DNA from 2 places in the Pseudarthrobacter sp. PvP004 genome. Region 1 is predicted to be linked to the other one. Evidence: predicted binding sites of a transcription regulator. Region 1 holds the regulator's gene; the other holds the start of a gene.
What was found. The regulator LexA, encoded in region 1, represses DNA repair genes until DNA is damaged. The targets are predictions, from matches to a motif close to TCGAACANNTGTTCGA.
Positions count from the first base shown of each region.

Region 2: ruvA (Holliday junction branch migration protein RuvA) is a predicted target of LexA. The motif match lies at 3,438-3,453, and genes of this name have one in related genera.

Region 1 covers NZ_JAGINL010000001.1:2,304,134-2,311,257, reverse strand. The annotation lists gene dapF (diaminopimelate epimerase) at 1-326, shown strand, start outside; gene J3A64_RS10395 (class I SAM-dependent methyltransferase) at 307-921, opposite strand; gene hflX (GTPase HflX) at 1,462-3,024, shown strand; gene J3A64_RS10385 (ATP-dependent DNA helicase) at 3,017-5,077, shown strand; gene lexA (transcriptional repressor LexA) at 5,156-5,899, opposite strand; gene J3A64_RS10375 (LysM peptidoglycan-binding domain-containing protein) at 6,249-6,608, shown strand; gene J3A64_RS10370 (histidinol-phosphate transaminase) at 6,687-7,124, shown strand, end outside.
Region 2 covers NZ_JAGINL010000001.1:1,140,197-1,147,320, forward strand. The annotation lists gene J3A64_RS05225 (Mur ligase family protein) at 1-1,233, opposite strand, end outside; gene pdxT (pyridoxal 5'-phosphate synthase glutaminase subunit PdxT) at 1,336-2,037, shown strand; gene J3A64_RS05235 (YebC/PmpR family DNA-binding transcriptional regulator) at 2,041-2,796, shown strand; gene ruvC (crossover junction endodeoxyribonuclease RuvC) at 2,843-3,412, shown strand; gene ruvA (Holliday junction branch migration protein RuvA) at 3,515-4,159, shown strand; gene ruvB (Holliday junction branch migration DNA helicase RuvB) at 4,152-5,228, shown strand; gene yajC (preprotein translocase subunit YajC) at 5,372-5,755, shown strand; gene secD (protein translocase subunit SecD) at 5,870-7,124, shown strand, end outside.

The DNA.
Region 1 (7,124 bases):
AGGCTCCCGTGGTGGATCCCAAGCCCGCCAATGGAACCAACGTCGAGTTTGTGGTCCCCGCCGAGCCGCTGGTGGAGGACGGTGTAGGAACCATCACCATGCGCGTTCACGAGCGTGGCGTGGGGGAGACACAGTCCTGCGGCACGGGCGCGTGTGCCGCCGCCGTCGCGATCCGTCACTGGGCGGGGGACACAGCCCCGAACGACTGGCACGTCAAAGTGCCGGGCGGCGTCGTGGGTGTGAAGTTCTTCCCCGGGGCAGGCGGCCGCGAGCATGTGGAACTTAGCGGCCCGGCCGTGATTGTGGCTACTGGGACGCTTTCCTGACCCGGATGATCCTGAACGTCTTGGACGTGCTTTCACGGGAAACCGTGTAAGAACTGTCCAGTTCGGCGGCGAGCCATCGCTGGAGGGAGTCCGAGCCCAGGTTCTTCTGCACAACCAACCAGGCGTTGCCTCCCGGGGCCAGCCGGGGCAGCCACGTCAGCAGCAGAGAGTGTAGTTCGTCCTTGCCGATGCGTATGGGCGGGTTGGACCAGATGGTGTCGAATTCGACGGCGGGATCTACCTCGTGCGGGAGGCTCGCCGTGACGTTGGTGAGGCCGAGCGCCGTCGCGTTCTCGTTGGTCAGCGCGATGCAACGCTCATTCACGTCCACGGCATGAACGTGGGCATGTGGCGCCATCAGGCCTAGGGTCAGGGCAATCGGGCCCCAGCCACAGCCGATGTCCAGAAGGTGACCCTTCGGTGACGGCGGTGGAACCTCGGCGAAAAGCACCGCCGTGCCCTTGTCTACACCGTCGGGACTGAAGATGCCCGATGAGGTCTGCAGATGGCGCGTGGCCCCAGCGAGTTCAACTGTGAGTGGCTTGCGCGTGAACGGTCCTGCCGGTTGGGCGGTGAAATAGTGTGCAGACTCCATAATTTGCCAGATTAGTTGGCTATCGTCGGCTTGGGAAACCGCCTCCGTCCACGGCAGGGTTGACAACGGCTGCTAAAGTGGAACGCATGTTCTTGATCTTCGAGTAATCAGCCGAACAACGCCTGATTCATCAGGTGTTGTATGGCACCGCCCGCGACGCAGGCCCCGCTTGGCATTTCAGCCCGGCCCGGCCTTTCCGCCCGGCAGGTCCCAATGGCCCAGTTTGGTCGCAACGGCTCAGTCCGTTGGTTCCATGCCGAGCCGGACACTCTGAAGATCCCGTCCCGCCTTTCTATTCGCTGTGGACCGCTAACGTTTTGCGGCCGAAGCGCAGGGACAGGCAGCGCATCCTCACCTTGGCCAAGGACCCTCCCCGCGGAATCAACCACGCCACATCACAACAGCCCTGCCCCCACAAGGCCCGGGCTGCCCAGTACACAGGAGGCCCTTTTGGCCGATGCCCGTCAGCCCAGCGCGAATAGCGCCCCACCCAGCAGCAAACAGCACTATTCTGGAATTGCCGAACAGTCTAAGGAGACCATGACCACCCAGAAGCACTCCGGATCCGATTCCGACGCCCAGGACATGAGTCCTGAACAAATCCAGGCCGTCATCGACCGGATTCTTTCCAAGGATGTACCTGCGCAGGCATCCGACGACAACGACGCCAATGGTGTGTTCGGCAAGGCGCAGGCGATTTCCACGCTGGACCAGGAACACAGCATCTTCGACGGCGATCAGGAAGATTTGGCTGAACGCCGCGCTCTTCGCCGTACCGCAGGACTGTCCACCGAGCTTGAGGACGTCACTGAGGTCGAATACCGGCAGCTGCGCCTGGAGCGAGTTGTCCTGGCCGGCCTGTGGACCGAGGGGACTCTTGCTGATGCAGAGAACTCCCTCCGCGAACTCGCGGCACTGGCTGAGACCGCCGGATCCGAGGTGCTGGATGGCTTGGTTCAGCGTCGGCAGAAGCCGGACCCCGGGACCTTCCTTGGTTCCGGTAAAGCCCAGGAACTCAAGGACATCGTCGCCGCCACCGGCGCAGACACCGTGGTGGTGGATACAGAGCTCGCGCCGTCTCAGCGACGCGGCCTTGAGGACATTGTGAAGGTCAAGGTCGTTGACCGGACCACATTGATCCTGGACATCTTCGCCCAGCACGCCAAGAGCCGGGAAGGCAAGGCGCAGGTTGAGCTCGCGCAGCTCGAATACCTGCTCCCGAGGCTTCGTGGTTGGGGTGACTCCATGTCCCGTCAGGCCGGTGGCCAGGTGGGTGGAGCAGGCGCTGGCATGGGCTCGCGTGGTCCGGGTGAAACCAAGATCGAACTTGATCGACGGCGAATCCGCACCCGCATGGCCAAGCTGCGTCGTGAAATCGCCGCGATGAAGCCAGCGCGCGAGACCAAGCGCGCCAACCGCCGTCGTAATGCTGTTCCGTCCGTCGCCATCGCCGGGTACACGAACGCCGGCAAGTCGTCCCTGCTCAACCGCCTCACCGACGCCGGTGTCCTGGTGGAGAACGCCCTGTTCGCCACCTTGGATCCCACGGTCCGCAAGGCGCAAACCCCGGATGGCATCGGCTATACCCTCGCAGATACCGTTGGATTCGTTCGTTCACTGCCAACCCAGCTGATTGAGGCTTTCCGGTCCACGTTGGAAGAAGTTGCAGATGCGGACCTGATCCTCCATGTGGTGGATGCATCGCACCCTGATCCTGAGGGCCAGATTGCCGCAGTAAGGGCCGTTTTCACCGAAGTGGATGCCCGCAAGGTTCCGGAAATCATCGTCCTCAACAAGGTTGATGTCGCGGATCCCTTTGTGGTGGAGCGCCTTAAGCAGAAGGAACCCCGCCACGCTGTGGTGTCCACCCGCACGGGTCAGGGTATTGCCGAACTGCTGGAAGACATCAGCCGATCCATTCCCCGGCCTGGCGTGCGCCTTGAACTGCTCATTCCCTACGACCGCGGGGAAATGATCAACAAACTGCACAATTCCGACTCGGAAATCCTCAGCCTTGAGCATGAGGAGAACGGGACCCGCGTAGTTGTCATGGTGCGTGAAGGTCTGGCTGCCGAACTGGAGTCATTCGTCAGTAATGGTTGAGAAGGTGGCGGCGGACGGCGTCGAGTCGGCGGGGGAGAAAGCCACCCTCGAGTTGTTGGACCGGGCTGTTGCCGGCATGGGCGGACAAAGCCGTACGGGTCAGCACGAAATGGCCAAGTATGTGACCCGGGCTATTGAGACCGGAGAGCATTTGCTGGTCCAAGCGGGAACGGGAACGGGTAAGTCCTTGGCTTACCTGATTCCGTTGATCGCTCATTCCATGGACAGCGACAAACCGACGCTCGTGTCCACCGCCACCTTGGCACTCCAGACTCAGATCGTCGGCCGTGATCTTCCCCGGCTGCTGGAGACGATCAATCCTGCCCTTGAGCGTCCGGTCAACGTGGCATTGGTCAAGGGCAGGGCCAATTACGTGTGCCTGCAGAAACTTGAAGGCGGATTCCCCAGCGAAGAGCCCTCCGAAGGGCAGCTGTTCTCCTTGGGCGAGGACACCAGCGTGCCTCACTTTGCTGCCTCCATGGGCGGGCCGCAATCCCAGCTGGGCAAGGAAGTAGTCCGCCTCCGGGAATGGGCGGAGAAGACCGCTACGGGCGACCGGGACGAACTGATGCCGGGCGTCACTGACAGGGCCTGGCGTCAGGTGTCCGTCACGTCCATGGAGTGCTTGGGTGCGCAGAAGTGCCCTCTGGCCGAGGAGTGCTTCAGCGAGCTGGCGCGCTCCAGGGCGGGGGAGGCCGACGTCGTGGTCACCAACCATGCCATGCTTGCCGTCAGCGCCTTCGAAGGCCTCGCTGTGCTGCCTGAGTACGACGTCGTGGTGGTTGATGAGGCGCATGAGCTTCAGGACCGCGTGACCGGTGCCGTATCAGGGCAGTTGTCGGTGGCGATGGTCCACGCTGCGGCATCCAGTGCCCGCAAGCACACAGCCATAACAGTGGACGCCCTCAACGCTGCAGCGGACCGGCTGGATATGGCCATCGCCGGCGTACCCAACGGGCTGTTGCCCAGTGGCCTCAATGACGAGCAGCTCGATTGCCTGGACCAATTGCGGGACGCCACGCGCGCTGCGCTCTCGGATTCCAAGACTGATTCGTCAACCGCAGTGGACGGCGGCCGCCAGCTCGCGCGCTCACGGCTCATGCTCATCCTGGAACTGTGCGAGCGAATGCTGGCCGCCAAAGAGAACCGGGAAGTTGTCTGGTTCTCGCGGAACAGCACATTCGACCCCCAGCAGGGCTATTCGCAACCGGATGAGACTGCCCCGGCTTTGATCAATATCGCCCCGCTCAGTGTGGCCGGACGGCTTCGGGAGGGCCTCTTCGCCGGCCATACCGTGGTGCTGACTTCCGCCACGCTGGCCATAGGCTCTGCCTTCGAGCCGGCAGCAGGCGGCCTCGGCCTGATTGGCGACGGTGCCCCGAGTTGGACAGGGATCGATGTCGGATCGCCCTTTGACTACCCCAAGCAGGGTGTGTTGTACGTGGCTAAGCACCTGCCCAAACCCGGTCGGGGAACTTCGCCCGAGGCGCTGGACGAATTGGAAGACCTCATCCGGGCCTCCGGAGGCGGGGCTCTGTGCCTGTTCTCCTCACGGCGTGCGGCAGAGGAAGCAGCCGATGCCATGCGACTCCGGCTGGACGTGGATATCCTCTGCCAGGGCGAATCAACTATGGCGGCCCTCGTGAAGCAATTCGCGGATGAGCCGGACACCTGCCTCTTTGGAACAATGTCACTGTGGCAGGGGGTCGACGTTCCTGGCGGCTCATGCCGTCTGGTGGTGATTGACCGCATTCCCTTCCCGCGCCCCGATGATCCCCTCATGACTGCCCGCTCCCGGGCAGTGGCACAATCAGGCGGGAATGGCTTCATGGCCGTATCAGCAACGCACGCTGCCATCAGGCTGGCGCAGGGCGCTGGCCGCCTGATCCGCTCGACGGGCGACAAAGGGGTAGTGGCAGTGCTCGACTCGAGGCTTTCGACGGAACGTTACGGAGGCTTCCTGCGTGCCGCCCTGCCGCCCTTCTGGGCAACGACGGACCGATCAGTGGTCCGAGGCGTTCTGGAGCGTCTGGGCTCCGCTAAGGCCCCGTAGCGCAACCTTCCCGTGGACACCTGCTGGTGTCCACGGGAAGGGGCGTCTAGATGGAGCTGCATCTAGGGGGAACGGCGTCTAGAGAGAGCGCAGTACCGAAACTACTTTGCCCATGATGGTGGCCTGATCGCCGAGGATGGGTTCGTACTGGGTGTTTTGGGGGAGCAGCCACGTATGGCCGTCACGCTGGCGGAAGGTCTTCACGGTTGCTTCGTCATCCAGCAGGGCGGCCACGATGTCGCCGTTGATGGCGTCGTTCTGGCGGCGGACCACCACCCAGTCACCGTCACAGATGGCGGCATCAATCATGGAGTCGCCGGCCACTTTCAGCATGAACAATTCGCCGTGCCCCACAAGTTGCCGGGGGAGTGCAAGTACGTCTTCCACCGTCTGGTCAGCCAGGATTGGGCCACCGGCAGCGATGCGGCCAACCAGCGGAACCATGGCGGTATCGCTGGCGCTGGCGAGTTCCGTTACGGCAAGGCCACCCGCGCTGCGAAGGGTGGTGGGCGCTTCCACTCCCGGAATGGCCCCACCATCAAGGGTCAGCGGCATCAGGACTTCCATGGCGCGCGGACGCTTGGGATCCCTGCGGAGATAACCAAGCTTCTCCAACTGGGACAACTGATGAGTGACGCTCGACAAACTGGCCAGACCCACGGTGTCGCCGATCTCACGCATGCTGGGCGGGTAACCGTTGTCATTGACCGACCGTTGGATGGTCTCCAGGATCTTCTTCTGCCGGACAGTCAGGCTCTTGGGACTCTTTTGAGGCTGCTGGCTCCGCAGGGGTGCCCCGCCGCCTGTGGCTTTCGCTGCCATGTTCGCCAATGCCTTTCCTTTCGGCCCCGAACCGTGCCCGGGGTTGTCGGGTCTGCAAAAAATGTCAGACCCTCCTGTTCCACTGAAACAGTGCTGTTTCTTCACTCAAACGTAGGGCAGGCACAGGCGTTTATCAAACATTTGTTCTAGCGAGTCTCGACACCGTTCGTTGATAAGTGCTAAAAATGTCATAGCAAGGTTCGAATATGTGTTCTATAAACCTGATGCTGAAGCCGGATGTTCGAACATAGCGTTCGAATATCCGGAGCCAGAGGAAGGGAACACCAAGAATTGGCCGCCAAGCACCGGGCACCCCGGAGCTTGGCAATAGCTCAGAAGGGCTCAGCTCATGTCCGCAATCACTACGTTCGCTGATTTCCGCACCACCCAGGCACCTGCTCGCCTGCGTCTCACCCGGCGGGGACGGATTGTTTTCTTCGGCATTCCGGCAATGCTGCTGGTGGCGGCACTGCTGAGCCTGGCCGGTTTCATCAACTCTCCAGCCAAGGCCTCGGACTCGCAGTCCCAACTGCGTCCGCCCGTTGCCGTCACCGTCACGGTTCAGCCGGGGCAGTCCCTGTGGGGCATCGCCGGCGCTGCCGCTCCCGAGCGGGACCCTCGGGATGTCATCGCAGAGATCATCCAGCTGAACGACCTCCGCGGCGGTCGCATCCTGCCAGGCCAGCAGCTGTTCGTTCCGGCGAACTGAGCCAGTTCCCATCCGCAGGAACCCGTGGTCGGGCGTCACAGTTAGTCGGCAGTACCGGCGGCCCCTTAAACTAAGTTGGTGAGTGACCAGCTTGAGCGACTTGACCGACTTCCCCTCCGGACCAACCTGCGTGGACTGAGCCCCTACGGCGCACCGCAGCTTGATGTCCCCATTCTGCTCAATGTCAACGAGAACACTCATGGCGTCCCCGCAGATGTCCAAGCCGCCATCACCGAGGCCGTAGCCGCTGCGGCCACAGGACTGAACCGCTATCCGGACCGCGAGTTCACCGAACTTCGTGAAGCCTTGGCCGAGTACCTTGGCCACGGACTTTCTCCGGACAACATTTGGGCCGCCAACGGATCCAATGAAGTCCTGCAGCAGATCCTTCAGGCATTTGGCGGACCCGGCCGCAAGGCCTTGGGCTTCCCTCCCACGTACTCCATGTACCCCCTGCTTGCCAGTGGCACAGACACCGAGTATGTCCGCGGAGTGCGTGCCGACGACTACGGGCTG
Region 2 (7,124 bases), 1.2 Mb from region 1:
GCCGTCTATGAAAGCCCGAAGAGCTGCGGTGATGTCAGGTTCCACGACTCCGAAGTGCACGTCGTCGTACTGGAGGCGCAGCGCCATATCGTAGGCGCGGACACCGGTGAGGACCTCAACGCCGTCTTCCCGCAGGGAATCGAACTCAACGTCCCAAAGCCAGGACATGTCCCTGCCGTCGGCGTAGTTGTCGTTGATGGCAATCATGGTGGCGTACCCACCGGCAGGGAAGGACTTCAGTCCGAGACGGAACCCGCTGGGGTTCTTCACGAGAACCAGCTCCAAAGGCTGTCCATCCACCGTGAGGCTTTCACCGCGGCCGAACGCGGGAGCAACTTCTCCCAAAGATTTCACGAGTTTGGGCGTGTCAACGGGGCCGGTTCCCAGGATGGCCCGCGCCAGCGACAATGCCGCCGCAGCGTTGAAGATGTTGTAGACGCCGCGCAGTTTCATGGTTGTGGTGACGGTTTCGCCGTCGAACTCAAAGTCAGCGTCCTGGGCACCTACCCGGCGAAGTACGACGTCGGCAGCCGGCAGGTCTACGTCGTCACCGGTTTCTGCGGCAACCGAGGTTCCTGACGGGGAAGGGCCGATCGCCGTGGTGCGCATCTCGTCGTCGTTGGGAAAAGTGCTGCGCAACGATTCGTCGAGACCGAAGTACCTGATCTCGGGGTGGTGTACGGCGTCCAAGGTGTTGAGTGCGTTGGCAATCCGGGCGACACGGGGGTCCTCCCGGTTGAGGACCACCGTGTCAGTGGTCTTGGAGGCGATGTGCTCCAGCAAACGGGCGGTCTTGTCGATTTCACCGAAGCGGTCCAATTGGTCGCGCAGGACATTCAACAGGAGGCTGAAGCGGGGCTCCACTTTATTGACGAAGTGCACGGCGTGGGCCTCGTCAAGTTCCAGAATGGCGATGTCCGCGTCGAGGCGTCCACGCCAATCCACGTCGCCTAAGAGTGAGGCGGCTACGCCCCGGGTGAAGTTGCTGCCGCTGCGGTTGGTGAAGACCTTCAAGCCTTGGCTCTCAAGGAGTTCAACCACCATCTTGGTGGTAGTGGTTTTACCGTTGGTGCCGCTGACCACGGCTACGCCAAGGGGGAGCGACGCCAGCGTTCGCTGCATGAAGCCGGGGTCGATTTTCTCGACTACCAAGCCGGGGAAAGCTGAGCCTCCACCCCGGAGCCGGGACAGTGTGCGGACCAGCTTGCCGAGGGGGACGCTGAAGGAAAGCATGCTCTGTAATATATCCCAGTCAGGGCATGGAACCCTGACTGCCGGTAATGCCTGGTGGCCGCAAACGGCGTAACGGAAGGCTTGGGCCACTATGATGGTCGAATGACCAACCCCCTTTCCGACGCTTCGTCACGCGTGGGTTCAGGACTCCGGATCGGCGTGCTGGCTCTCCAGGGCGACTTCCGCGAGCATATCCACGCTGTGGAGGCCGCTGGTGCCACCGGCGTGGGTATCCGCCGCCCGTCAGAGCTCGACGACATCGACGGCCTGATTATTCCAGGCGGCGAATCCACCACCATTGACAAACTCTCCCGGATCTTCGAAGTCCGTGACCCCCTTCAAAAGCGCATCGCGGAGGGACTTCCCGTCTACGGCTCCTGCGCCGGCATGATCCTGTTGGCCGATGAAATTGCGGACCCGGCTACGGACCTGAACGGAAATCCCCAGCAGACTTTTGGCGGATTGGATATTACTGTCCGCCGAAATGCCTTTGGACGCCAACGCGAGTCCTTCGAAACCGACCTCGATTTCAAGGGGTTGGATTTCAGTGCGGGGGAGTCCGGTGTGGATCCCGTTCACGCGGTATTCATCCGCGGCCCCTGGGTGGAACGCGTAGGTTCAGGCGTCGAAGTCCTTGCCCAGGTTGACCCCGACCACGCCAGCCACACGGCTACTTTGCATGGAGTGGCTAGAATTGTTGCAGTGCGTTCCGGCCAATTGCTGGCCACCTCCTTCCATCCGGAAGTGACGGGAGAGAAACGCGTGCATGAACTCTTTATTCGAATGATCAGAGGAGAAGCGTAAAGCATGTCAGGCCACTCCAAATGGGCGACCACCAAGCACAAGAAAGCCATCATTGACGGCAGGCGTGCAAAGTCGTTCGCGAAACTGATCAAGAACATCGAAGTTGCTGCCCGCATGGGTGGCCCGGACCTCGCCGGCAACCCAGGCCTGGAACTCGCCGTCACCAAGGCCAAGAAAACCTCGGTTCCCAATGACAACATCGATCGTGCCATCAAGCGTGGGGCAGGCCTCACCGGCGAAGTGGTGGACTACACCGAAATCATGTACGAGGCCCGCGGTCCGCAGGGCTCGGCTTTGTTGATTGAATGTTTGACCGACAACAAGAACCGTGCTGCTTCCGAGGTACGCCTGGCAATCTCCCGCAACGGTGGCACCATCGCCGATCCCGGTTCCGTGAGCTACCTCTTCGCCCGGAAGGGCGTTGTGGTGCTGCCCAAGAACGGCCTCAGCGAAGACGACATTCTGATGGCGGTCCTGGAGGCTGGAGCCGAGGAAGTCAAGGACAGCGGCGAAAACTGGGAGATCCACTCCGAGCCCTCCGATCTTCAGGCCATCCGCGACGCCCTGAAAGAAGCGGGCATCGACTACGAAACCGATGAAGCCGAATTCGTTCCGTCCATGCAGGTGGACCTGGACGTTGACGGTGCCAAGAAGTTCATGAAGCTCGTGGATGCGCTGGAAGACCTGGACGATGTCCAGAACGTCTACAGCAACGCGGACCTCAGCGAGGAAGTGCAGGCTGCCCTCGACTCCGAGTAGTCGGGTGCAGCGCAGTTACTTTGACAGCTAACAGGAAGGCCCGGAATTGACTCTTCGCGTATTGGGAGTCGATCCGGGCCTTACCCGTTGCGGCATCGGTGTTGTGGACATCGAGAAAAACCGCAGGGCCACCATGGTGGCCGTGGGTGTGGTTGGCACGTCGGCGGAACTCACGCTGGACAAACGATTGCTGGTCATCGCCCAGGCAATTGATGAGTGGCTCGACCGTCACGAGCCGGATGTCGTCGCCGTCGAACGCGTTTTTTCGCAGATGAACGTGAGCACGGTAATGGGTGTGGCCCAAGCCTCAGGCGTCGTCATCGCTGCGGCCGCACGCCGTGGCATCCCCGTCGCGTTGCACACACCGTCGGAGGTCAAAGCCGCGGTAACCGGCAGCGGCACGGCCAACAAGGATGCCGTAACCAAGCTGGTGACCAAGATTTTGCGCCTGGATGCTCCACCCAAGCCCGCTGACGCGGCGGACGCCCTCGCGTTGGCACTAACGCACGCCTGGCGTGCAGGCAGCGGAATGGGCGCCGCATCCGGCAACAGTTCCCTGACGCCGGCGCAGAAGGCCTGGGCCGACGCCGAAGCAAAAGCGCGCCGCAAACGGTGATTGTCGGCTGCTCTTGCTAGGGTATTCGTAAATATGTTCGGATAGTCCGCTTTGGCCGCAATATTACGGCGACGGAGCAGGCAGTATTTCAGGAGCCGGGTCTTGATCAGTTTTCTCCGTGGAACCGTAGCCCACGTTGGTTTGTCCACCGCTGTTATCGACCTCAACGGTGCGGGTATGAGTGTCTATGCCACACCGCAGACCTTGAGCCACCTCAAGACCGGAAGTGAAGCCAAACTCTTCACCTCCATGATCGTCCGGGAAGACTCCCTCACGTTGTTCGGTTTCGCGGACGACGACGAACGCGAAGTCTTCGACGTCCTCCTCAGCGTCAGCGGGGTTGGCCCGCGGCTTGCCCTCGCCGTTCTTGCCGTGCATGAACCCGAAGCTATCCGGGTTGCTGCACACACCGGCGACAGCAAGACATTCACCAAGGTGCCGGGTATTGGTCCGAAGGTGGCCGGCCGTATCGTCCTGGAACTGGCCGGGAAGTTGGTCCCGCACGGAACCAGCACCGGCACTGCTCCCGCCGCAGCCCCGAACGCCGAATGGAAGCCTCAGGTAGTCGCCGCCATGACCAGCTTGGGATGGTCAGAGAAGGACGCCAACGGCAGCATCGACAAAGCCATGGCTGATTCGCCGGAACTCGTGGACGCCGGAAACGTGGCCCAGATACTTCGCGCTACGCTGCGCTGGCTTGGCCAGGACGGGGCGCGCGCAGGAAACCGCGTAGGCAGCCGTGGCTGAGCCATCACTCGTCAGCGGGGGAGAAGAACCGGAAGAGCGGGTCATCGAGGCCGCTCTCCGTCCCAAGAACCTGCACGATTTTGTGGGACAGCACCGGGTCCGCAAGCAGCTTGCTTTGGTGCTTGAGGCCTCAAAGATGCGAGGCCGCAGCGCCGACCACGTGTTGATGTCCGGGCCTCCAGGACTCGGCAAGACCACGCTTGCCATGATCATCGCGGCCGAAATGAACGCACCACTGCGTATCAGCAGCGGACCTGCCATCCAGCACGCCGGAGATCTCGCAGCCATCCTTTCCTCGCTCTCGGAGGGCGAGGTCCTGTTCCTTGACGAAATCCACCGCATGTCCAGGCCCGCAGAAGAAATGCTGTACATGGCCATGGAGGACTTCCGTGTGGACATCGTGGTGGGCAAGGGAGCGGGCGCAACTGCCATTCCCTTGGAGCTGCCGCCCTTCACCCTGGTGGGCGCCACCACCCGCGCAGGTCTTCTTCCGGGGCCTCTGAGGGACCGATTCGGTTTCACCGGGCACCTTGAGTTCTATTCGGTGGCCGAACTCGAGCTTGTCCTCCGGCGCTCGGCAGGGCTCCTGGACCTGAAGGTGAACTCTGCAGGCTTTACGGAGATTGCGGGCCGTTCCCGGGGAACACCCCGCATAGCCAACAGGCTCCTCCGCCGGGTTCGCGACTGGGCCCTCGTTCACGGCATTGAGCAAATCGACGCCCGTTCGGCGTCAGCAGCCTTGGATATGTACGAAGTAGACGAGCGGGGCTTGGACAGGCTGGACCGGGCCGTTCTGGAAGCCCTGATTACCAAGTTCAACGGTGGTCCCGTCGGCTTGTCCACCTTGGCCATTGCCGTGGGTGAGGAACCCGAAACGGTGGAGACCGTAGCTGAGCCTTTCTTGGTCCGCGAGGGACTTTTGGGAAGAACGCCGCGGGGTCGCATCGCCATGGCGTCCGCTTGGACGCACCTGGGCTATGCAGTCCCGGCAGGAGTCTTCGGCCAAGAGACGCTTGCCCTGTTCGGTGAGGACGAAAACCACGCCGAAAGCGTAGATACTGTCGGTTAACACGCTGTGTTCAGCTTTTCCCACTAGACTGGTATGACGCTCGGCACGTTCGAGTCCTTGATCCATGCCCGCTACGGGGATCTGCCAGGGACGTTGCCGTGAACCAAAACGTAAGTACAGAACGGAACTTCCCTGTGGATCCAATGACCATATTGCTGTTCGTCATGCTTGGACTCTTTGTCTTCATGATGTTCCGCCGCAACAAGAAGACCCAGCAGCAGCAGGCTGAAATGCAGTCCAAGTTCGCTCCGGGTGTCGACGTCATGACCAGCTTCGGTCTCTTTGGCCGCATCGTGTCCATCGACGAAGCTGAGAACAAGGTTGTCATCGAGCTTTCGCCGGGCAACCAGGCTACGGTTCACCGCCAGGCAGTCACCAAGGTGGTCGAAACCACCCCCGAAGAAGCGCCGGTTGTTCCGGACGACGCTTCTTCCCTGACCGCCGCGCAGACTGAAGCTCCTGCCGCCGTCGAGACCCCGGAAGAAACCATCGCGCGCCTCAACAAAGAGGACAAGAAGGACAACTAGCACCGTTAGTCGCGGCGACACCGCGCAAGGCAACTTCTACGGCAGCGGAGAGCCGCCGGCAGACGCTCACAAGCGTCGGCCGGCGGCTGTCCGGCGATAACAGGAAGATCGATAATGGCACGGACCGGCCCCAAAAACTCAGCCCGCAGGGTGCTGACCTGGCTTGGAGCAATTTTCGTTGTACTAACAGCTGTCCTGGCTGGTGGAGTAGTAACTGGCAATGCCAGTTGGGCTCCCAAGCTTGCTCTGGACCTTGAAGGCGGAACCCAGATGATCTTGGCCCCCAGGGTGGAGGGTTCCAGCGAGATCAATGAAGAGCAGCTCAACCAGGCAGTTGCCATCATCCGGCAGCGAGTTGACGGCTCGGGTGTTGCCGAAGCCGAAATCAGCACCCAGTCGGGCCGCAACGTGGTGGTCAGCCTCCCGGGAACACCTTCCAAGGAAACCCGCGACCTGATTCAGGCTTCTGCCGACATGAACTTCCGGCCGGTGATCACCTACGGTGACCCGGCGGCTGTCCCGGCCGAGCAGCGCACTCCGGATGACCAGCTGCCCAAGCCCACCGCGGAGCCGGCCAACGCCAGCGACATCAACTGGGTAACGGCGGATATCGTCAAGGAATTCGAGGCGCTGGACTGCGTGAATCCCTCCCCGGAGAAGCGCGAGCGTTCGGATCCTGCCAAGCCGTTGGTAACCTGCGAGGCAGCCACCGCCCAGACTCCCGCGATCAAGTACATCCTTGGTCCGGTGGAAGTCAGGGGCCAGGACATCAGTGATTCCACCTTCTCCCAGGTCCAGGGCGCACAGGGCTCCGTGACCAATTCCTGGGGTGTGAACATCGTCTTCAACGCGGATGCAACGGCGAAGTTCAAGGCAGTCACAGAGCGGCTCAACCAGTTCTATGCTGCAGCACAATTGCAGGGTTCTGATGATCCCAAGTCCCAGTTCGCGATCGTCCTTGACGACAAAGTAATTTCGGCGCCGCGCGCCCTTGCTGTCATCACCGATGGAAAGCCGCAGATCACGGGCAACTTCACCCAGGCTTCCGCCAAGGCCCTGTCTGACCAGTTGCGCTACGGCGCCTTGCCCATCAGCTTCGAGATCCAATCGCAGGAGCAGATCTCTGCCACCCTGGGTGGCGACCAGCTTCGCCTTGGTCTGCTCGCAGGCATGATCGGTTTGTTGCTGGTAGTTGTGTACTCGCTGTTCCAGTACCGTGCCTTGGGTCTTGTCACCATCGCTTCCCTTGTGGTGGCGGGTGTCTTGACCTATCTGGCCATCGCCATCCTTGGATGGACGGAAAACTACCGTCTCTCCCTGGCAGGCGTAGCAGGTCTGATCGTGGCCATTGGCCAGACTGCGGACTCTT